DNA from 3 places in the Bifidobacterium sp. WCA-178-WT-4B genome. Region 1 is predicted to be linked to each of the others. Evidence: riboswitches for the same ligand, from Rfam matches in the RefSeq annotation. Region 1 holds a riboswitch; each other region holds the start of a gene.
The links. A riboswitch is a leader RNA that binds a small molecule or an ion and turns the genes downstream of it on or off. The one in region 1 is predicted to bind thiamine pyrophosphate.
Positions count from the first base shown of each region.

Region 1 (7,712 bases):
GAGCACCTGCTCGAATTCGAGCATGCCCGTAACCGTGACCGCCAAGTCGATGATGGTGATCAGAGCCAGTACCGTGACCAGCGTATGCAGCATCGGCAGCGGAATCATATCCGTGACCCGCTCGACATATGGCTGCGAACCAAGTACCACGCCCACGCCGCCGAGGCCGAAAATCAACGCGCCCAGCAGGCAGACGCGGCCTTGGAGGTTGAAGCGGAAGTTCGAGTAATCCCACCAGCGGGCGTGGAACAGCTGCTCCATGACCCATGAGGTTGTGTATTCGAGTATCGTGGCGCCCACCATCGAAATCAGGAAGATGATGATCGGGTTATGTACGTTGCCGAGAATGGCGACGGCGAGTATCGCGCCGGTGCCGTAGATCGGGCACAGCGGGCCGTTGAGGAACCCTCGGTTGACCAAGCGGTGCTGTTGGCAGGAGACGAGAATGGACTCGTACATCCAGCCGACGAAACTGTAGAACAGAAACCAGAGGAAATAATGTTCGAGTGTGGTGATCATCGACGGGCTTCGATCTCGGCGTAAGGCTTCGCGGCGGGCAACGCGCGCTTGTTGAACCGGTCGAACGAGAAGGTCTCGGCGGTGGCGGAGCATTTGTCCGCCAAAGTGACCAGATAGCCTTCGATATAGCGCGGCGGCACCGGGGTCATCGGGAACATGTGGTTCTCGATGCTGTTGCGTTCGATATCGTTGAGCTTGAAGTCCTTCAGGGCATTGACCAGGGCGGCGTGGCCATGGGTGAAGCCATGCCACTGGTGTTCGCCGTTATCCCAGTCGTGCCAGTCGTACAGGAAGTAATCGTGCAGGAGGGCCGCGCGAATCAGGGATTTGAGGTCGACGCGGTACCACAGGTGTGCGCGGTCGGCCATCCACACAGCCAGGCAGGCGACACGCACGGAATGCTCGAACGTGGTGACGCTGCCATGCTGGTAGCAGCAGCGTTCGATCTGCATGTGCTGGTGTTCGATGACCTCACGGCCGTACTTGGCGACCAGGCGTTGAATCTGCGTCCGAGTGAGCAGATGTCCCACGGTTTCGACCCTCCGTTCGGGTTGGTTCAGTGCAATCCCTTGTTGTGAATCACGATTGCCCGACGATATTCAAGAATCCATCGAGTAATACCGTGACCGATTGTAGGGCACACGTATGTCCGTGCACACTCATCCAAAAGAACGACAACGGGAACCGTTAATCATGGTGGGTTTCAAGATAGTCGAGATAACCCTGAAAACCGCCATCTAGGCTTGCTACATCGTAACCGCGATCGGCAAGGATTTCAGCTACTTCCTCGCTCCACCATCCTTGAGCACAATAGACTACGACAGTTCGATCTGTGGGCACGGTTTTGAGCACATGGGCCAGAGGGTCGAGTGGTGCATTGATGGCACCTTCGACCGGGTGGGCGGCGAAGTCGGCTGGTTCCCTCAAGTCGAGCAGCGTGACCGTATTCGGGTCGAGCTTGGCAAATTCCGCCGGCGTGATGCGGCAGTACGATGATTCACTGCTCTCATCGTCAACGACCGCATTATGCAAGGCAATAGGCATGTTCTTCCCCTCTCGTTCTGATCTTGGCTCCCCTCAAGGAGGGGAGCCACATAGCTCTAAATCGCGCAGGCCGGCTGAATATAGTTGGCCGGATCAATAGCAGTAATGGTCGGCTGCTCACCGCACACCGGGCAATCCGGCACATGCTTTGGCAGTGGGACCCGTCGAATATTCATGGTCAGCGCATCCACGGTGAGCATGCGCCCCACCAACGGCTCCCCCACGCCGGCAATCAACTTCACGGCTTCGGTGGCTTCCAGACTGCCGATCACACCGACCACCGCGCCCAGCACGCCGGCTTCCTTGCAGGTCGGAATCTCACCGGCGGCGGGCATGTCGCGGAAGATGCAGCGGTAGCAGGGGCCTTCGCCGGGAATGACGGTCATCACCTGACCGGCGAATCCGACCACTCCGGCATGGATGTACGGCTTGCCGGCCAGCACGCAGGCGTCATTGATGAGGAATTTTGCGGCGAAGTTGTCGGTGGCATCGATCACCAGATCGTACGGTTTGATGAGGCCGGCGATGTTGCTCGCGTCGACGAGCTCGTAGTAGGCATCAACCGTCACATCCGGGTTGAGCGCGCGGATGGCTGTGGCCGCGGATTCCACTTTGGGCGCTCCGACACGTGCGGTGGTATGGATGATTTGGCGTTGCAGATTGCTCATATCCACCACATCGCCGTCCACCAGTCCGATATGGCCGACGCCAGCCGCCGCCAGATACAGGGCGGCCGGAGAACCAAGCCCGCCCGCTCCGATGATGAGCACGCTGGAGGCCAGCAACCGCTTTTGCCCTTTGACGCCCACGCCCTTCAAAATCAGATGGCGCGCGTACCGCTCCACCTGTTCATCAGTCAATGCCATGTTTTCTCCATGTTTCCAGCTCCCCTCAGTCCGCTACGCGGCCAGCTCCCCTCAGAGAGGGGAGCTAATAAAAGTGTCAGTGCAAATACCCCGTAGTCGGGCTGGACGGCACAGCCTGTCCCTCGGTCACCTTGCCAAGGCCAGACAAATACGCCGCACGACCGGCATCGATGGCGTGCTTGAACGCCTCAGCCATCAGGGGGATATTGCCGGCAGAGGCAACGGCCGTGTACGCCATCACCGCATCCGCACCCATCTCCATCGCATCGCAGGCCTGGCTCGGACGGCCGATACCAGCGTCGATGATGACCGGCACATGCGCGTTGGCGATGATGATTTCGATGAAGTCACGCATGCGCAGGCCCATATTGGAGCCGATCAACGAACCGAGCGGCATAACGGCAGCGGCACCGGCCTCCTCCAGCTGACGGGCCGCAATCGGGTCCGGGAACATGTAGGGCATGACCACGAAGCCTTCCTTGGCCAGCATCTCGGTGGCTCGGATGGTTTCGGCGTTGTCCGGCAAGAGGTACTTGGTCTCGTGTTCGATTTCGACCTTGACGAAGTCGGTGTGGCACACTTCGCGTGCCAGTCGGGCGATACGCACGGCTTCCTCAGCGTTGCGCGCGCCGGAGGTGTTGGGCAGCAGCGTAATGCCTTCGGGAATGTAGTCGAGCACGCTGTTCTCGGTGGTCTGCGCGCGGCGCAGTGCCATGGTGACGATCTGCGTGCCGGCATGTTCGACCGTGGCCTTGATGAGGTTCAGGTCGTAGCGGCCGGAGCCCAGGATGAATCGCGACTGGAACTCGTGACCGCCCAAGTTCAGCGGCTTGTCTTTCACCGGGAGAATCGGCGCGGCGGTGCCGACCGGATTGGTGACGGCGGGCTGCGGCGGCAGCGGAGTCGCCTCAACAGATGCTTCAGTAACCGGATTAATATTGCTCATAGCTTTTCCTTTCATCCACCCTGTACAAACTGCACAATTTCCATGACGCACTGGTCGTCGAGCATGGCGTCGGCACGCTTATCGCGCGGGATAATCTCACCATTGAGTTCGATGGCCACACGCTCGGCGCGGAATCCGCGCGCTTCGAGATAATCGGCGACGCTGACCGGCGTCTCGAGCGTGACCTGCTCTCCGTTGACCTGCATAATATCCTTTCAGATAGTAAAAAAGGGTGCACGAAACGAACCGTACCTTAAGTGGTGCGCCCATTCATGAACCCAATCATGCGACCGTTCGACCGTTGTGATGTATTGGCTCCATCACGACCGTCTCACGGCTGAATTATGCAAACGGAATGAAAGCTGTATTGGAGAACCCGGCAAATCTGCAACAACGATTCCTTACGGCGGCATGACCCGCGTCAAGTTCCCCGGTCGAAGTCTGGCAACTTCCTCTCAGCCTCACGGCTCCCGTTCGTTACGATTTCTCAGTGTATGCCGTTGCAGTGACAACAGCAAAATGAAGCTCCCTCATCAGAGGGAGCTTCATTGGGACTAGAACGTGCCGGGGGCTTTGTAGGCGGAGCCATCCGACGTGGATGCGGGGAAGAGCTTGAGTTCTTCGACCTCGGCCTTGGCGTCGGCGATCTGCTCGCGTACGCGACCGTAAGCGGTGCCGCCCTTGCCGTTGCGGGAGTCGACCGAACCGTGGCTGGAGAGCACTTCGCGTACTCCCGGAGCCTTGTCGGCCGGCAGGAACGCGGCGAAGGTCTCGATGAAGTCATTGTCGGTCAGATCCCACAGTTCCTGGCCGCGGCCTTCGGCGAGCTTGACGCAGGCACCAGAGAGCTCGTGCGCGTGGCGGAACGGCACACCGTTCTTGACGAGCCATTCGGCGATGTCGGTGGCCAGCGCGAAGCCGGTCGGAGCTTCCTCTTCCAGGCGGTCGCCGTCGAAGTGCATGGTCTTGACCATGCCGGTGAAGGCGGGCAGCAGCACTTCGAGCGTGTCGACCTGGTCGAACACGGCCTCCTTGTCTTCCTGCAGATCGCGAGCGTAGGCGGTGGGCAGGCCCTTCAGGGTGGCCAGTAGACCGGTCAGATCGCCGATGAGTCGGCCGGACTTGCCGCGGGCGAGCTCGGCGATATCCGGGTTCTTCTTCTGCGGCATGATGGAGGAGCCGGTGGAATAGCCGTCGTCGAGCTTGACGAAGGCGAACTCCTGGGTGTTCCAGATGATGATCTCCTCGGACAGGCGGGAGATGTCCACGCCGGTCATGGCGGCCACGAACGCGAATTCGGCCACGAGATCACGTGCGGCGGTGCCATCGATGGAGTTGTCGGTCACGCGGGAGAAGCCGAGCTCACGCGCCACGGCCTCCGGGTCGAGGCCGAGCGTGTTGCCGGCCAGCGCGCCGGAGCCGTACGGGGAGGCGTTGATGCGCTTGTCCCAGTCTATCAGTCGCTGCACGTCGCGGATCAGCGGCCAAGCGTGGGCCATGAGCTGGTGCGCGAGCAGCACGGGCTGGGCGTGCTGCATGTGGGTGCGGCCCGGCATCACGGTGCGGCCGGCCTTTTCGCTTTGCTCGATCAGGGCGTTGACGAGGTCAAGCAGGAGTCCGGCGATTACGCGGGAGTGGCGGCGCAGCCACATACGAATCAGGCAGGCGATCTGGTCGTTGCGGGAACGGCCGGCCCTGAGCTTGCCGCCGAGTTCGTCGCCGGCAATGTCGATCAGACCGCGTTCGAGGGCGGTGGCCTCGTCCTCATCGTCTTCGATGGGGACGAAGGAGCCATCGTCAACGTGGCGCTGGAGCGTGTCGAGCGCATCCTCCATGCGCTGCAGCTCGTCGGCGGTCAGAAGTCCCGCACGGCCGAGAGCACGGGCGTGGGCGCGCGAACCGGCGATGTCGTCGTCGGCCAAGCGCCAGTCGAACTGCGTGGACTTGGACAGTCGGGCCAATTCCGGCGACGGACCAGACGTAAAGCGACCACCCCACAGGGCCAGATGTTCGTTGTTCTCAGTCATGAAGGCTCCTTGAAAAGTGAAAATAGCTGTGTTTAAGCGTAGCAATGTGTTCAAACATACAGTTGCCCCCGCTGGCGAGGGCTGTCACATGGAGTGTGACTGAGGACAGTCCTTTCAAAGACCACTCCCAGTCAGCTATGCCGACAGCCTCGCAGCGGGGGCGACTGAGTAAGAATCACTCGACGGTGTTCTTCGGGACCTCGATGCCGTTGCCGAACTTGACGTCGCGCGCTGCGGCCACGCGGGACGGCAGACCGTAGATGTCGATGAAGCCGTTGGAGGACTTCTGGTCGAAGGTATCGCCGGAATCGTAGGTGGCGAGCTTGTAGTCGTACAGCGAGGAGTCGGAACGACGGCCGGTCACGACGGCGCGGCCACCGTGCAGGACCATGCGAATCTCACCGGACACGTACTTCTGGGTGTCTTCGATGAAGGCGTTGAGCGACTGGGTTGCCGGGGAGAACCACTGCGCATCGTAAACCAGCTCGCCCCAGCGCTTGTCGATGTCGCGCTTGATGCGGTGCTGTTCGCGTTCGAGGCAGCAGTTTTCGAGTTCCTGGTGAGCGGTGATCAGAGCCACGGCACCCGGAGCCTCGTACAGCTCGCGGGACTTGATGCCGACCAGGCGGTCCTCGATGAGGTCGATGCGGCCGATGCCCTGGGCTCCGGCGCGGCGGTTCATCTCTTCGATGGCCTGCAGCGGGGTGACGTCACGTCCGTCGATCTTGACCGGCACACCTTCCTTGAACTCGATGACGACTTCATCTTCGACCGGCGGGAAGGCCGGGTCGTCGGTGTAGGAGTAGCAGTCCTTGGTCGGGCCGTTCCACGGATCCTCGAGGAAGCCGGTCTCAATGGCGCGGCCCCACACATTCTGGTCGATGGAGTACGGGGACTTCTCGGTCTGGGTGATCGGCAGCTTGTGTTCCTTGGCGAACGCGATCTCGACGTCGCGGGTCAGGGACAGGTCGCGAATCGGGCTGATGGCCTTCAGCGTCGGGTCGATGGAGGCGATGGAGACCTCGAAACGAACCTGGTCGTTGCCCTTGCCGGTGCAACCGTGGGAGATGGTGTCGGCGCCGAACTGGTGGGCGGCGCGCACGAGGTGCTTGGAGATCAGCGGACGGGAGATGGCGGAGACCAGCGGGTAGACGCCTTCGTACATGGCGTTGGCCTTGAGGGCCTTCATGCAATATTCGTTGGCGAACTCGTCACGGGCGTCGACCACGTAGGATTCGACGGCTCCGCAGGCAAGGGCGCGCTGCTTGATGGTCTCGAGGCTTTCGCCGCCCTGGCCGACGTCGAGGGACACGGCCACGACGTCCTTGCCGGTGCGCTCCTTCAGGTACGAGATGGCGACGGAGGTGTCAAGACCGCCGGAGTAGGCCAGAACAATGCGCTTGTTATCTGCCATTGGTTCCCTTTCGTTCAAGGTCTGAAAAACAAACTGATGCAAGTATATACAGAGGACTGTATATTTATGCACGGCGTGTTGGTTATTTGGAGGCGAGGCTTAGTAGCCAGTCGGAGCGGGAGACGGCGGTGTCGTCATTGGTGCAAATCACCATGACGGTGTCGTCTCCGGCGATGGTGCCCAGCACGCCTTCGATCGGCTGCCTGTCAATCACCGAGGCCACGTATTGTGCGGCACCAGAAGGCGTGTGCACCACAACCAGATTTCCGGCGGCGGCCACCGAGGTGACCAGTCCGTTCAGCACGCGGGACATCTGTGCCTCACCGCGCTCCCCTACATCCTCACCTTCTGAAGCAACGACGCTGCGACCCACCGTGTAGGCCACCGTGCCGTCCTTCAGCCGGGTCTTCACCGCATGCATCTCGTCAAGATCGCGGCTCAGGGTCGCCTGAGTCACCGCAATGCCCTCGTCGATAAGGATTTTGGACAGCTGTGATTGCGAGGTGATGATATGCGTGGCGAGCGCCTGTTCTATGGCACTCAGCCGCGCCGCCCTGGTGGCAGGGCGCTGCAGGGACGGACCGGTTTCACTCATGCGAGCAGGCTTTCGTCTCCACGGGCCTTGCCGGTCAACCAAGTCAGCAACGCTTTCTGTGCGTGCAGACGGTTCTCGGCCTCGTCCCACACCACGGACTGCGGGCCATCGATCACTTCAGCGGTGACTTCCTTGCCGCGGTAGGCGGGCAGGCAGTGCTGGAAGAGCGCATCCGGCTTGGCCAATGCCATAAGTTCGGTGTTGACCTGGTAATCCCAGAACGGCTTGGAACGGATGGCGTATTCGGCCTCCTCGCCCATGGAGACCCAGGTGTCGGTGAACACGCAGTCGGCGTCCTTCA
Region 1 is NZ_VULV01000003.1:48,385-56,096, forward strand. Features, by position in the region: gene FYJ31_RS03470 (putative ABC transporter permease) at 1-519, opposite strand, end outside; gene FYJ31_RS03475 (HD domain-containing protein) at 516-1,049, opposite strand; gene FYJ31_RS03480 (rhodanese-like domain-containing protein) at 1,207-1,563, opposite strand; gene thiF (thiazole biosynthesis adenylyltransferase ThiF) at 1,620-2,429, opposite strand; gene FYJ31_RS03490 (thiazole synthase) at 2,506-3,375, opposite strand; gene thiS (sulfur carrier protein ThiS) at 3,387-3,581, opposite strand; TPP riboswitch at 3,756-3,859, opposite strand; gene argH (argininosuccinate lyase) at 3,930-5,402, opposite strand; gene FYJ31_RS03505 (argininosuccinate synthase) at 5,578-6,816, opposite strand; gene FYJ31_RS03510 (arginine repressor) at 6,899-7,411, opposite strand; gene argF (ornithine carbamoyltransferase) at 7,408-7,712, opposite strand, start outside.

Region 2 (7,712 bases), on a different contig from region 1:
GATCGTCAAAGGGCAGGGATGCCGGGTCTGCGGTCGCCGGGGTGAATTCCGGACGCGGAGTGGCCACGGGCTGGGCGGCTGGAGCGGCGGCGGGCTGCTGCGTTTGCGTGGCAGCCGGCTGGGCGGCCGGTACGGCAATTGCCGGAGCGGCGGCAGAGGGATCCTGCGGTGCAACCGGATCGAAACCGGCCGCGATGACGGTAACACGCACTTCGTCGCCATAGGCATCATCCAGAGCAAGACCCCAGATGATCTGGGCCTCGGGGTGAATGGCCTTGCGTACAAGCTCGGTGGCGGCGGAAGCTTCCTGCAGCTTCAGATCGGTCGGGCCGGCAATGTTGATCAACGCGCCGTGGGCACCCTCGATGCTCTCCTCAAGCAGCGGGGAGCTGATGGCGATTTCGGCGGCCTGGGTGGCGCGGTCTTCGCCCCGCGCGGAACCAATGCCAAACAGCGCAGTACCAGCGCCACGAAGAATGGAGTTCACGTCGGAGAAATCGACGTGAATGTAGGAATTCATCGAAATGAGGTCGGTGATGCCCTGCACGCCGGCGAGGAGTGCGGTATCGGCCGTCTTGAAGGCTTCGATGATGCCGATGGAACGGTCGGAAAGCTCAAGCAGGCGATCGTTCGGGATGACGATCAGCGCATCGACTTCCTTGCGCAGGTTGTCGATGCCGTATTCGGCGGAAGCGGAACGCTGAGGACCTTCGAAGCTGAACGGACGAGTGACAACCGCGATGGTGAGAGCACCTTGCTGATGAGCCGCACGAGCGACGATCGGGCTGGCGCCAGTACCGGTGCCACCACCCTCACCGCAGGTGACGAACACCATGTCGGCACCCTTCAGGGATTCCTCGATATCAGACTGATGATCCTGTGCGGCCTTAGCACCCTTCTCCGGGTCCGCGCCAGCGCCGAGTCCGCGGCTGGACTGATCGGACAGGGAGATTTTCACGTCGGCGTCGGAGCGCAGAAGATCCTTCGCATCGGTATTTACCGCCACAAATTCAACATTCTGCAGTCCCTCGGCAATCATGCGATTGACGGCATTACCGCCGGCACCGCCGACGCCAACAACCTTGATGTTGGTCTTGTCGTTGAACTCATTCTGCGCGATCTCGCTCACGTTTGGCTCCTGTCACTTCACGGTTACACCCAAGAGTAGCGCAAACAGGCTACTCTTGGAGGGAAATTCACGCGCAGAATGGCGCGTGTTGCGTGTATTCTCAGTATTTTCTCAGTAACTGGCGTCCATTGGGTCGTCACCGAAGAGCGCCTCACGCTCTTCGTGGGTGGTGGTACGCGATTCCAACCACCCATACGGCAAGTGCACCTTCTTGGCGAAACGCACGCGGCCGCGCGGTTTGTCGACCACGCGTGGCGGGTATTCGATGGTCGGGTCGAGCTTGCCGATCTCGCGGTCCACATCGGTCAGGCTCTCGCATTCCATAAAGGCCTTGCGGGTGGACCCACCCACCGGGAATCCTTTCAGATACCAGGCGATGTGCTTGCGCAGATCGTGGACGGCCATCATCTCATCGCCCTCATAAAACTCGGTAAGCAGCTCGGCATGACGGTGAATCACCCGGCAGACCTCGCCCAGATTCGGGTTGAGCCGTTCGGTATTGCCCTCGAAGGCGTTTCTGATGTTGGCGAACAGCCACGGCCGGCCCTGACATCCGCGGCCGATGGCCACGCCGTCGCAGCCGGTCTCGCGCACCATTTCGAGCGCGTCCTCGGCACCCCAGATATCACCATTGCCGAATACCGGAATGTTGAGGTGTTCCTTAAGCTCGCCGATGCGTGACCAGTCGGAATGACCGCCATAGTATTCGGCGGTGGTGCGGGCATGCAGGGTTACGGCCTTGCAGCCCTCCTCCTGCGCGATGTGTCCGGCTTCGAGGAAGGTCTCATGGTCATGGTCGATGCCGACGCGGATCTTCGCGGTGACGGGGATGCCCGCCGGCTCGCATACGGCAACCACACGCTGGATGAGCTCGGTGAATATGTCGGTTTTCCATGGTAGGGCCGAGCCTCCCCCGCGACGAGTGACCTTGGGTACCGGGCAACCGAAGTTCAGGTCCACATGGTCGGCCATGTTGCCGTCGACCACGATTTTCGCCGCCTGTTCGGTGATGGACGGATTCACGCCATACAACTGCAGCGAACGAATTTTTTCGCTTCTGGCGAAATGGCAGAGACGCAGGGCTTTCGGATTACGCGCCACGAGGGCCCGCGCGGTGATCATCTCGGCCACGTAAAGACCATCGGGACCGTATTCCTCGCAGATCACGCGGAACGGCCAGTTGGTCACGCCCGCCATCGGCGAAAGCACCACCGGGGTCGGCACGGTAATGTTGCCGAGCTGCACGGGGGCGATGTGTACCGGAGTCTCGGGCCGTGCCGGCGCGTCCGTACGCGGGTCGAGATTGTTGGTCTCGTGAGTAGCGGTGATGGTGGTTTCGGTTTCAGATTCTGCCATGTGGTTCCTGTTCTGAAATAGCTTTGGCTCCCCTCAGTCCACTTCGTGGACAGCTCCCCTCATAGAGGGGAGCCTCTATACAGACCCGTCTTTAGTACAGACCGCCGGCTTCCTGAACGCCGGACTCAGGCCAAGGCTCACCGCCCATTTCCACAGGCTTCAGGGGCACGCGGGTGCGCTTCTCGCCGATGCGGGCGGCCACGTAATCGGCCACCTTGTCGAGGGCGATACGCTCCTGGGCCATGGTGTCACGCTCACGGATGGTCACGGCATGGTCCTCGAGGGTGTCGAAGTCCACGGTGATGCACAACGGGGTGCCGATCTCGTCCTGACGACGGTAACGGCGGCCGATGGCGCCGGACTCGTCGTAGTCGATCATCCATTCATTGAAGCGCAGGTCGTCGGCCAGGTTCTGTGCCACGGTCTGCAGTTCAGGCTTCTTGCTCAGCGGCAGCACGGCGGCCTTGACCGGGGCCAGACGCGGGTCGAGACGCAGCACGGTGCGCTTGTCGACACCACCCTTGGTGTTCGGGGCCTCGTCCACATCGTAGGCGTCCACGAGGAAGCACATCAGGGAGCGGGTCAGGCCGGCGGCCGGTTCGATGACGTACGGCACGTACTTCTCGCCGGTGGCCTGGTTGAAGTAGCTCAGATCCTCGCCGGAGTGCTTGGAGTGGGCCGACAGATCGAAGTCGGTACGGTTGGCGATGCCTTCGAGCTCGCCCCAGTCGGAACCCTGGAAGCCGAACTTGTATTCGATGTCCACTGTGCGCTTGGAGTAGTGGGAGAGCTTCTCCTTCGGGTGCTCGTAGTGGCGCAGGTTCTCCGGCTTGACGCCGAGGTCGATGTACCAGCGGGTGCGGGCGTCGATCCAGTACTGGTGCCATTCCTCATCGGTGCCGGGCGTGACGAAGAACTCCATCTCCATCTGCTCGAACTCACGGGTGCGGAAGATGAAGTTGCCCGGGGTGATCTCGTTACGGAAGGACTTACCCATGTTGGCGATGCCGAACGGCGGCTTGGAACGGGAGGAGGTCATCACGTTCTTGAAGTCCACGAAGATGCCCTGTGCAGTCTCCGGACGCAGGTAGTGCAGGCTGTTCTCGTCCTCGACCGGGCCGAGGTGGGTGCGCAGCATCATGTTGAAGTCGCGCGGTTCGGTCCACTGGCCACGGGTGCCGCAGTTCGGGCAGACGATGTCCTTCATGCCGTTTTCCGGCATCTTGTCGCCGTGCTTCTCGGCGTAGGATTCTTCGAGCTTGTCGGCGCGGTTGCGCTTGTGGCAGTTGAGGCACTCGACGAGCGGATCGTTGAACACGCTCACGTGGCCGGACGCCACCCACACTTCGGGCGGCAGAATGATGGAGGTGTCGACACCGACGACATCAGGACGGGTGACGACCATGGAGCGCCACCATTCACGCTTGATATTGTCCTTGAGAGCGACGCCGAGGGGGCCGTAATCCCAAGCGGAACGGGTGCCGCCGTAAATTTCGCCGGCGGGGAACACGAAGCCGCGACGCTTCGCAAGGGATACGACTTCATCGAGTTTGGACTGAGCCACAATGCACCTTCTGGTTTGAACGGTTTGGGGTCTAATAACAACCGCTTCAGGATAGCCGTATACGGTGACAGGTCAGGCGGCATTGTCCGGTATATGTTCCGCGTCTCACGAGCGGCCGTTCGCAGCGATTCCTATATCGCAAACACCTCCATATTGTTCCTGTTGTTCTGCCCTTCCCCAATTTGTACCACTGACATCGCGTTAGCGTCACAAATTCGGGAGATGTTGCTCGGCGGAGGCGTCCACATATCACGAATGGACGGGACGCGCCAGACCTGACGACACGTATCGAACAAATCCGTCACGATAATGTCCATGTTGGCGCATAGCGTCGGCACTGTAGTGCAGGGGGACTCGCATGTGGTTCGCGAGTTGAGAAAGGCCTGAGCCTGACCCTTAGAACCTGTTGGTTAAGACCATCGTAGGGAGCAGTAAATGAGCAATAGTGCATCATCGTTTACCGGTATGTCCAGCGGTTGTACCGCCGGGACTCCGGTTCCAGCCGATTCACCCATCCGCGACAATATCGCCGATGCCGTTCGCCGCGTACGCGAGACGACTCCGTTGGCCCAGTCATTCACCAATTTTGTGACCATCAATTTGGTTGCCAACGCGCAACTGGCGGCCGGCGGCACTGCGGCCATGAGTTTCCTGCCGGACGACGTGATCGAAACCGCGAAAATCGCGGGCGCGAACTACATCAACGTGGGCACGCTGCTGCCGTTCTATAAGGACGCGCTGCCCGAAATCGCCCAGCGACTCAACTACTTGGACAAGCCGTGGGTGCTCGACCCAGTGGCCGCCGGCATCGGCCGCACCCGCACCGCCATTCTTCAGGCCTTCAAGGCCGCTCCCCCGACCATGATTCGCGCGAACGCCTCCGAGGTAATCGCGCTGGCGAACATGTGGGGGCTCAATACCGAAACCGTGGGGGACATTTCCGAGCACCGCCCCGCCGGAGTGGAATCCGTCGATGGCGTGGAGTCCGCAACCGTTGCGGCGGTGGCGCTGGCACAGTATCTGACCGAACAGCACGCCAAGCATTCCTCCCATGACGCTTCCACCCGCTGCGCCGTGGCCGTGTCCGGCATCGCCGATCTGGTGACCGACGGCGAAACCGTGTACCGACTGCCGGGCGGCAGCGCGATGATGACCAAGATCACCGGTGCCGGCTGCTCGCTGGGCGGCGTGGCTGCCACATATCTGGCGGTTTCCGATCCGCTGACCGCCGCTCTGTCCGCATCTCTGCTGTACAACCGCGCGGGAGAGATAGCCGATACGACTTCGCATGGGCCGGGCTCATTCCAGGTCGCGTTCCTTGACGCGCTGTGGAATGTGACCGCCGAACAGGTGGCGGAATCCGAGATTTTGGTGCAGTAGTTTCAGTTCCCTCTGATGAGGGAGCTCGTAACAGTTTTTCCCAATAAGACTTCCACAAGAAACAACAAAGGTAGGAATAATAATGAGTAATGAATACCCATACGCCTCCATGCGAGACAGCTTCGACCTGTCCGCGTACTTCGTGGTGGGGCCGGAGGACTGCAAAGGCCGTCCGCTGACCGACGTGGTGGATCAGGCTCTGCACGGCGGCGCAACCTTCATCCAACTGCGCGCCAAGGAGGCCGATGCCTCTGAGCTGACCGACATGGCCCGCGACATCGCGCAGATCATCGAGGACAATGAGAAGTCCGATTCCGTGGCCTTTGTGATCGACGACCGTGCCGACGTGGTGTGGCAGGCCCGCCGCAAGGGCATCAAGGTGGACGGTGTGCACATCGGCCAGACCGACATGGAGCCGCGCGAAGCCCGCGCCCTGCTCGGCGACGAGGCCATCGTGGGTCTGTCGGCTGAGACCGAAAGCCTCGTTCAGCTCATCAACGAGCTGCCCGACGGCTGCATTGACTACATTGGCGCCGGCCCTCTGCACGTCTCCACCACCAAGCCCGAGGCTTCCGTGGGCGGCAACGACGGCTCCGGCAAGACACTGGACGCCGCCCAGATCAACACCATCTGCGTCGCCAGCGAGTTCCCGGTGGTCGTGGGCGGCGGCGTGACCGCAGCCGATATGGCCATGCTCGCCGACACCAAGGCCGCTGGCTGGTTCGCGGTCTCCGCCATCGCGGGTGCCGAGAACCCGGAAGAGGCCGCGCGCGCCATGGTCGAAGGCTGGAAGGCCATCCGCGGTGACAAGAAGCACGGCTACGCGCCGCGCGTCGTAACCCACACCCCCGCTGCTGACACTCAGGCTGCTCAGGAAGTGGCCGCAAAGCCTGGCTCCGAGGCCACTGAGAAGAAGTTCACCAACGCCAAGGACGCCAAGGACGCCCAGAAGCTCGCCAAGCAGCAGCGCGTGGACATCGCCGCCCGTGGTTCCAAGCAGCGCGACAAGGCGCACATCCGCAAGACCAAGTCCGTACCGTTCACCTATCAGTACGGTTCCTACGACCTGGAAGTGCCGTACACCGAAATCAAGCTGAGCGACACGCCCGGCGTGGGCCCGAACCCGCCGTTCCACGACTACAACACCGAAGGCCCCAAGTGCGACCCGAAGGAAGGTTTGAAGCCCCTGCGTCTCGACTGGATCCGCGACCGCGGCGACATCGAAGACTACGAGGGCCGCCGCCGCAACCTTGAGGATGACGGCAAGCGCGCCATCAAGCGTGGCCGCGCCACCAAGGAATGGCGCGGCCGCAAGCACCAGCCGATGCGCGCCAAGGATCACCCGATCACCCAGATGTGGTACGCCCGCCACGGCATCGTCACACCGGAGATGCAGTATGTGGCCGCCCGCGAGAACTGCGACGTGGAGCTCGTGCGCTCCGAACTGGCCGCCGGCCGCGCGGTGATGCCCTGCAACATCAACCACCCCGAAGCCGAGCCGATGATTATCGGATCCGCCTTCCTGACCAAGCTCAACGCCAACATGGGCAACTCGGCCGTCACCTCCTCCATCGACGAGGAAGTGGAGAAGCTGACGTGGGCCACCAAGTGGGGCGCCGATACCGTGATGGACCTGTCCACCGGTAACGACATCCACACCACCCGTGAGTGGATTCTGCGCAACTCCCCCGTGCCGATCGGCACCGTGCCGATGTATCAGGCCCTCGAAAAGGTCGAGGATGATGCCTCCAAGCTGAGCTGGGAACTGTTCCGCGACACCGTGATCGAACAGTGCGAGCAGGGTGTGGATTACATGACCATCCACGCCGGCGTGCTGCTGCGTTACGTGCCGTTGACCGCCAACCGCGTGACCGGCATCGTCTCCCGCGGTGGCTCCATCATGGCCGACTGGTGCCTGCGCCACCACCAGGAGAGCTTCCTGTACACGCACTTCGACGAGCTGTGCGACATCTTCGCCAAGTACGACGTGGCGTTCTCCCTGGGCGATGGCCTGCGCCCCGGCTCCCTGGCCGACGCGAACGACGCCGCGCAGCTTTCCGAGCTCATGACTCTGGGCGAGCTGACCGAGCGCGCCTGGGCCAAGGACGTGCAGGTGATGATCGAGGGCCCGGGCCACGTGCCGTTCGATACCGTACGCATGAACATCGAACTGGAGAAGTCGGTGTGCAAGGGCGCCCCGTTCTACACCCTCGGACCGCTGACCACCGATACCGCTCCGGGTTACGACCACATCACCTCCGCCATCGGCGCCACCGAGATCGG
Region 2 is NZ_VULV01000016.1:56,738-64,449, reverse strand. Features, by position in the region: gene ftsZ (cell division protein FtsZ) at 1-1,129, opposite strand, end outside; gene dusB (tRNA dihydrouridine synthase DusB) at 1,241-2,485, opposite strand; gene FYJ31_RS10895 (glycine--tRNA ligase) at 2,577-4,049, opposite strand; TPP riboswitch at 4,386-4,494, shown strand; gene FYJ31_RS10885 (hydroxyethylthiazole kinase) at 4,485-5,429, shown strand; gene thiC (phosphomethylpyrimidine synthase ThiC) at 5,512-7,712, shown strand, end outside.
Region 2: another riboswitch for thiamine pyrophosphate. It lies ahead of FYJ31_RS10885 (hydroxyethylthiazole kinase); the one in region 1 lies ahead of thiS (sulfur carrier protein ThiS).

Region 3 (7,712 bases), on a different contig from region 1:
TGCGCATCGCCGCTTCCGGCCCCGGCGCCCAGCGCGTCATCGGCCTGACCGATCAGACCGATAACTTCTACACCATCGCCGGCGCCCTGGGCCTGGCCACCTCCCCCGACGAGCAGAACGCGCTCTCCAAGGACGGCACCGTGAAGGTCTCCCGCACACAGGCCGGCAAGTACGTCGCCAATGTCGACGGCTTCAACGGCGACGCGCTGCTCAGCTACGAACTGAAGGACAAGAACGGCACCGTGGTGTCCAAGTCCGATTCCAGCACCCCGTTGTCCGGCGTGCGCGTCAAGCCCGCGCAGACCACTTCGATCGCGCTCGACAAGATGTCGGAAGGTGCCGAGTACACGCTCACCGTCACCGGTCGCCAGTCCGGCAAGGTCGCGACCGTCGCCATCCAGGCGCCGGCCGCCGGCTCCGCCGACAAGAAGCCGGGCGCCGACAAGAACGGCGTGATCGCTTCGGGCAAGGTACCGAACGATTCCGCGGTCTCCGGCCCGCTGGGCGCCACCGGTACCGCCGTTATGGCCATCGCCATCGCGGCTGTGATGCTGGTTGCGATCGCGATGCTCATCAAGGCCGCGCGTAACGCCAGGAACAACTGATTCGGCCTTGGCCGACCGGTAATCCCGAGTCGTCCAGCCGCCGGAAAACCATCGCCCGCCGAGCCGATGCCCGGCGGGCGATGGTTTTCCGGCAGCTTTTGGTTGTGACGCGATACGTGCCGTGTGCCGCGCTTCGCAGAAACCTGAGTGAGAATCGCTCAAGTTTTTTGCCGAATCCGGGAATATGCACTTGCGGTTTAAAGTTGAGTGGTGTAGGCTCAAGTTTCGGAAGCACGGGAATGGGCGGCTGCGAATGCAAACCCCACAACCGAGAGGAACCGCACAAGGAACCGACCGAAACCCGGGCGAAGAACGAAAGAACGAACACGTGCGAGACGGCTCGCGCACACCGCGCGTCACAACCCGAACAGGTCGTGGCGAACGGCGGCGCCGGCCGGGCAATCGCAAGTCCCACAAAGGAGCACACATTATGGCACGCGCAGTTGGTATCGATCTGGGAACCACGAATTCCTGCATCGCAACTCTTGAAGGTGGCGAGCCCACCGTTATCGTCAACGCTGAAGGCGCGCGCACCACGCCGTCCGTGGTGGCCTTCTCCAAGTCCGGCGAGATCCTTGTCGGCGAAGTGGCCAAGCGTCAGGCCGTGACCAACGTTGACCGCACTATTTCTTCCGTCAAGCGCCACATGGGCACCGACTGGACCGTCGACATCGACGGCAAGAAGTGGACCCCGCAGGAGATTTCCGCGCAGATCCTGATGAAGCTGAAGAGGGATGCCGAGGCATACCTCGGCGAGCCCGTCACCGACGCCGTCATCACCTGCCCGGCATACTTCAACGATGCCCAGCGTCAGGCCACCAAGGACGCCGGCAAGATCGCCGGCCTGAACGTCCTGCGTATCATCAACGAGCCGACCGCAGCCGCTCTGGCCTACGGCCTTGAGAAAGGCAAGGAAGACGAGCGCATCCTGGTCTTCGACCTCGGCGGCGGCACCTTCGATGTCTCCCTGCTGGAGATCGGCAAGGATGACGACGGCTTCTCCACCATCCAGGTTCAGGCCACCAACGGCGACAACCACCTCGGTGGCGATGACTGGGATCAGAAGATCATCGATTGGCTGGTTTCCGAAGTCAAGAACAAGTACGGCGTCGACCTGTCCAAGGACAAGATCGCGCTGCAGCGCCTGAAGGAAGCCGCCGAGCAGGCGAAGAAGGAACTCTCCTCCTCCTCTTCCACCAGCATCTCCATGCAGTACCTGGCCATGACCCCCGACGGCACCCCGGTGCACCTGGACGAGACCCTGACCCGCGCGCACTTCGAGGAGATGACCTCCGACCTGCTGGGCCGCTGCCGCACGCCGTTCAACAACGTGCTGCACGATGCCGGCATCTCGGTGAGCGACATCGACCACGTGGTGCTCGTCGGCGGCTCCACTCGTATGCCCGCCGTCAAGGACCTGGTCAAGGAGCTTACCGGCGGTAAGGAAGCGAACCAGTCCGTGAACCCGGATGAGGTTGTGGCTGTCGGCGCCGCCGTGCAGTCCGGCGTCATCAAGGGCGACCGTAAGGACGTTCTGCTTATCGACGTGACCCCGCTGTCCCTCGGTATCGAGACCAAGGGTGGCATCATGACCAAGCTCATCGATCGCAACACGGCCATCCCGACCAAGCGCTCCGAGGTCTTCTCCACCGCTGAAGACAACCAGCCGTCCGTGCTGATCCAGGTCTACCAGGGTGAGCGTGAGTTCGCACGCGACAACAAGCCGCTGGGCACCTTCGAACTGACCGGCATCGCTCCGGCTCCGCGTGGCGTCCCGCAGATCGAGGTCACCTTCGACATCGACGCCAACGGCATCGTGCACGTGTCCGCCAAGGACAAGGGCACTGGCAAGGAGCAGTCCATGACCATCACCGGTGGTTCCGGCCTGCCGAAGGACGAGATCGACCGCATGGTCAAGGAAGCCGAGGCTCACGAGGCTGAGGACAAGCAGCGCAAGGAGGACGCCGAGACCCGCAACCAGGCCGAGGCCTTCGCCTACTCCACCGAGAAGCTCGTCAACGACAACAAGGACAAGCTCTCCGACGACATCGTCAAGGAGGTCACCGACAAGGTCAACGCCCTGAAGGAGGCCCTGAAGGGTGACGACACCGAGAAGGTCAAGACCGCTCAGACCGAGCTGATGACCGCCGCCCAGAAGATCGGCCAGGTCCTCTACGCCCAGCAGGGTGCCGAGGGTGCCGCGGCTGGTGCCGGTGCGGCTGGCGCTGCCGGCGCTGGCGCTTCCGCTGGCTCCGCCTCCGGTTCCGACGACGACACCGTCGAGGCCGAGGTCGTGGACGACGATGACGACAAGGACAACAAGTGATGTCCGAGTTCAACAAGGACGACTACCTGAACGACCTGCCGGATCCCGACCAGGCCGCTGAGGGTGCCGCTTCCGCCGCGCCGCAGGACTCGGCCAAAGCCGAGACCGCATCCCAAGCTTCCTCTGACGAGGGAGCTGGCGCGGCGAAGTCCGCGACTGAGGGAGAGACCCCGGCGAACGCCGGAGCGGAACAGCCGAGCGATAGCTCGTCCGATTCCGCTCCCTCCGATTCCGAAGACACCCTCACCCCCCTCGGCAAGGCCAAGAAGGAAGCCGCAGACTACCTCGAAGCCCTGCAGCGCGAACGTGCGGAGTTCATCAACTACCGCAATCGCACGCAGAAGGAGCAGGAGCGCTTCCGCCAGCACGGCATCATCGACGTGCTGACCGCGCTGCTGCCCGCCCTCGACGATATCGACCGCATTCGCGAACACAGCGAGATGGACGACTCGTTCAAGGCCGTTGCCACCAAGATCGACAAAGCCTTCGAGAAGTTCGGCGTCGAGAAGTTCGGCGAAAAGGGCGAGGACTTCGACCCCACCAAACATGACGCGATCCTGCACAAGCCGGACGCGAATGCCGAAAAGGAAACGGTTGACACCGTGGTTGAGGCCGGCTACCGCATCGGCGACCGCGTAATCCGCGCCGCCCGTGTGGTCGTGGCCTCCCCGCAAGACCGATGACATGTTGGCTCCCCTCGATGAGGGGAGCCAACGCGAAGAACGTATACGAAAGGAGACATGAATGGCTGAAAACGAATGGCTCAGCAAAGACTTCTACAAAGTCCTTGGTGTCTCCAAGGACGCTTCGGACGACGACATCAAGAAGGCGTACCGCAAGCTCGCCCGCAAATACCATCCTGACGTCAACAAGACCAAGGAAGCCGAGGAGAAGTTCAAGGACATCTCCGAAGCCTATGACGTGCTGAGCAAGAAGGAAGATCGCCAGAAGTACGACGCGATTCGTCAGTTCGGCATGGGCGGCGCCCGCTTCGCCGGCGGTTCCGGCGCCGGCGGCTTCGATGCTTCCGGTTTCTCCGACATCTTTGGTTCCATGTTCGGCCAGGGTGCCGGCGGCAATGGCTCGCGCATCCGCTTCTCCACTTCGGGCGGCGGCCCCAACAACATCAACGACATCTTCTCGATGTTCGGCGGTGCTGCAGGCCAAGGCGGCTACAGCCAGCAGGCGTACGGCAATGCCGGCGGCTATGGCTATGAGGAGGCCCCGCGCCCCGAAAACGGCGAGGACCGCAACTCCAAAATCAGCCTGACCTTGCGTCAGGCGGTCAAGGGCGCTACCGTGTCCCTGTCCGTGGACGGCAAGAAGTTCAAGGCCCACGTGCCTGCGGGCGTCAAGGACGGCCAGAAAATCAAGCTTGCCGGCAAGGGCAAGCCGGGCATCAATGGCGGCAAGGCCGGTGACCTGTACCTGCACGTCACCGTCAAGCCCGATGCCGCGTTCTCGATGCGCGGCCACGACATCGTCATGGACCTGCCCGTCACCGTGGGCCAGGCCGTGGCCGGTGGCAAGGTCGAGGCCAAGGACATCGACGGCAATCCCGTCACCTTCAAGGTGCCGGCCGGTTCCAGCTCCGGCGTGGAGGTCAAGCTCGCGGGACTCGGTGTCCAGCGCGGCAACCAGCCGGGCGACCTGATCGGCCGCGTGCAGATCATGATCCCCGCCAAGCCGGGTCTGGCGGTCAAGCACGCCGCCAAAGAATTCGACGAAAAAGCCGGCGACTATCTCAGCCTGTAATCAGGAGGTGAACAATGGCGCGGTTAGCCAACCAAATGAAGCAGTTGTACGCAATGTGCGCAACCGCGCTGGTGATGGGCAGGGCCGATCTCGACGGAGCCGATGATGTCGGCTTCGATATCGAACTGCCCATCTTCACCGTCGGCCAGGCCGCCGAACTGGCCAACATCCACCCCCAGACCCTTCGCCAGTACGACCGGCTGGGTCTGGTCCGTCCGCAGCGCACCGATGGCGGCGCACGCCGCTACTGCCTGCGCGACATTGCCCGCCTGACCCGAGCTCAGCGCCTAAGTCAGGATGAGGGCATCAATCTTTCCGGTATCGCGCGCATCCTTGAGCTCGAAGAAGAGAATCGACAGTTGCGCCGTGAAGTCAAGCGCATGCAAACCGGCGACCAGGAAAGCGTCTTCGCCGCTGGCCGAGACGGCAACATCGTGGAGGTGCAACGCTCCAACCGCGCCCGCCTCTGGCGCAACGCCATCCGCCGCGAAACCCGCGAACTGCCCGGTCGCGATACCGCCGCCGATACCGCTGCCTGCACCACCGGCGACTCCAACTTCACTCCCGCCGACTCCAAGTCCATGGTCCTGTGGGGTTGGTGAGTCTGGCCGCATTGCTTCGATTCCTTCTCCATTCGTAAAACTGTTTGTTATCTCACATCGGGCAGCTGCCGAAAAGAGCACGAATTTTCTTGACGGAGATGTCAAGGTTTGTTACGGTGACGTGCGAAAACCGATTCGTAAGGGGTGCTTTAGGCTGAGACGGTATGTGCCGAGCCCTTCGAACCTGTGAGCTAACACTCGCGTAGGGAATACGACGGTTGAACTCCTCTGTTCGGCTCGGCATCCCATATGCGCGTTGAGAGAGAGGAAGCGTATGTCAATACGCAAGGAGCTGACCGCCCAGAACATACTGCTGGGTTTCCAGCATGTGTTCGTTTCCAATGTTTGGCTTGATCCGGTATTCGTGGCCGGAGCAATCGGCTTACCTATTGCCCTGTCGTCGAACATGATTAACGCCATCTTCATCGTCTCCGGCCTGGTTACTCTGATCCAGGCCACTCGGCTGGTTCGCCTGCCGGTGGTGCAGGGGCCGTCAGCCGCGTTTGACGCGTTGATGATCGCGGCAGGTACGGCTGGCATGCTGGGGGCGGCGAGTTCGTCCATTCTCATCGCTTCGCTTGTGTTCCTGTTGCTGTGCCTGACCGGTGTGATAGAGCGGATGAGGTTCCTGTTCTCTCCGATGATCTCGGGCGTGGTCATCTTTATGGTCGGTGTTTCGCTGTCCGGATTCACGCTGAGCGAGTTTCTAGGCGGGGCTCCCGGCGACAAGACGTTTGCCGATCCGCACATCCTGACCGTGTCGATCCTGACCACGGCGATTGTGCTTGTCCTGTCGCTGCTCGGTAAGGGTCTGCTTAAGTCGTTCTCATTCCTCATCGCGCTTGTCGTCGGCACCGTGGTCGCCGCAGTGTTTGGCATGGTGGACTTCTCTCCTGTGGCTTCCAAGGGATGGTTGGGCCTGCCGACCTTCATGCCTTACGGGCCGTTTACGTTTGACTGGAAGATCTTCATTCCGTTCTTCATCGCCTATATGGTTGCCGTCATGGAGGCTCTCGGCGTCTATCAGGCGGCTTCCGAGATTCAAGGCACGACCCTCGAACGCAAGCAGGTGCGCTACGGCCTCGCCGGCGAGGCGGCAGGTTCGGCCATTTCCTCGCTGATTGGTGGATTCACCACCACCGCATACCCGCAAAATGTCGGCCTGCTCAACCTGACCGGCGAAGGCAAGCTGCGCACGCGCACGCCTGTGATCATCGCCGCCATTCTGTTGCTGATTCTGGGCTTCGTGCCAAAGGCGGGCGCGCTGCTGTCCGTCATTCCCTCGGCAGTCGTCGGAGGCATCTTCCTGCCGGCTGCGGCCAGCCTGATCGTGACCGGTCTGCGAGCCTTGCGCAAGGTCGCTGATGACGAGCGCCGTCAAACGGTCATCGGCATGTCTCTGCTGCTCGGCATCGCCCTGCCCAAGGCGCTCTCCGGCCTGACCGGCGGCGCAAGCGTGTTCTTTGGCAACAACATCATGGTCGGTGTATTCAGCGCCATCATTCTCAATGCGCTGTTCATCGCTCTTCCGGATTTGGTGGCGAAGCATCGTGCGCCGGCGTCCATGGATGTTCCAGCAGCCGATCCGGCGGATGGGACTGGCGTTGCGGCGCACGATGAACGATAATGCTGGTTGATATTGGATATTGACAGGAGCGATGCAATGACTGATGTGATGGATGACGCGCGTCGTATCAAGCGCGGGATTCTGGATTTTATCCATACCTATGGCTGTGAGCAGGCCCCGGAAGAGGCGTTTGGTGCGTTGGCGCGCGACGTGTTCATCTATCAGTACACGTATGATCTGCCGTACCGTCGTTACTGCGCGGCTAAACGCGTCACCCCCGCAACGCTCAAGGATTGGCGGGAGATTCCGCCGATGCCGGTGGACGGGTTCAAGCACCTTGACCTTTCGACCATACCGACCGAGCAGTGCAAAGCCGTATTCATGACGAGCGGAACCACGCATGGCGGCAAGATGCGTGGGCGCAACTTCCACCCCGATCTTGAGGTGTGGGATGAATCGATGATTGTGCCGTTCCGCCATTTCATCATGCCGGATCGTGAACGCATTCGCATTGCTGTGATCTCTCCGGCGTGGGACATGAACCAGAACTCCTCCCTGTCGCGGTATCTCACCAAGGCCGTGGAACTCTGCGGCAGCGAAGGCAGCGGCGTGTTCTTCGATGAACATGGGCTCAAATTCGATGGCATCATCGATTTCCTCAATCGTGCGGTGTCCGACGGCGAACCGGTGATGCTGATGGGTGTCTCGTCATCCTACCTGTATCTGCTCGATTACCTGCATGAGCATGATCTGACGTTCGCGCTGGCCCCCGATAGCCGCTTGTTCGACACTGGCGGCTTCAAGAGCACTAAGCGTGACATCACCGAAGACCAGATGCTTGATGAGCTGGAACAGAC
Region 3 is NZ_VULV01000001.1:128,700-136,411, reverse strand. Features, by position in the region: gene phoA (alkaline phosphatase) at 1-605, shown strand, start outside; gene dnaK (molecular chaperone DnaK) at 1,036-2,931, shown strand; gene grpE (nucleotide exchange factor GrpE) at 2,931-3,614, shown strand; gene FYJ31_RS00620 (DnaJ C-terminal domain-containing protein) at 3,676-4,686, shown strand; gene FYJ31_RS00615 (heat shock protein transcriptional repressor HspR) at 4,701-5,288, shown strand; TPP riboswitch at 5,419-5,515, shown strand; gene FYJ31_RS00610 (solute carrier family 23 protein) at 5,563-6,915, shown strand; gene FYJ31_RS00605 (LuxE/PaaK family acyltransferase) at 6,952-7,712, shown strand, end outside.
Region 3: another riboswitch for thiamine pyrophosphate. It lies ahead of FYJ31_RS00610 (solute carrier family 23 protein); the one in region 1 lies ahead of thiS (sulfur carrier protein ThiS).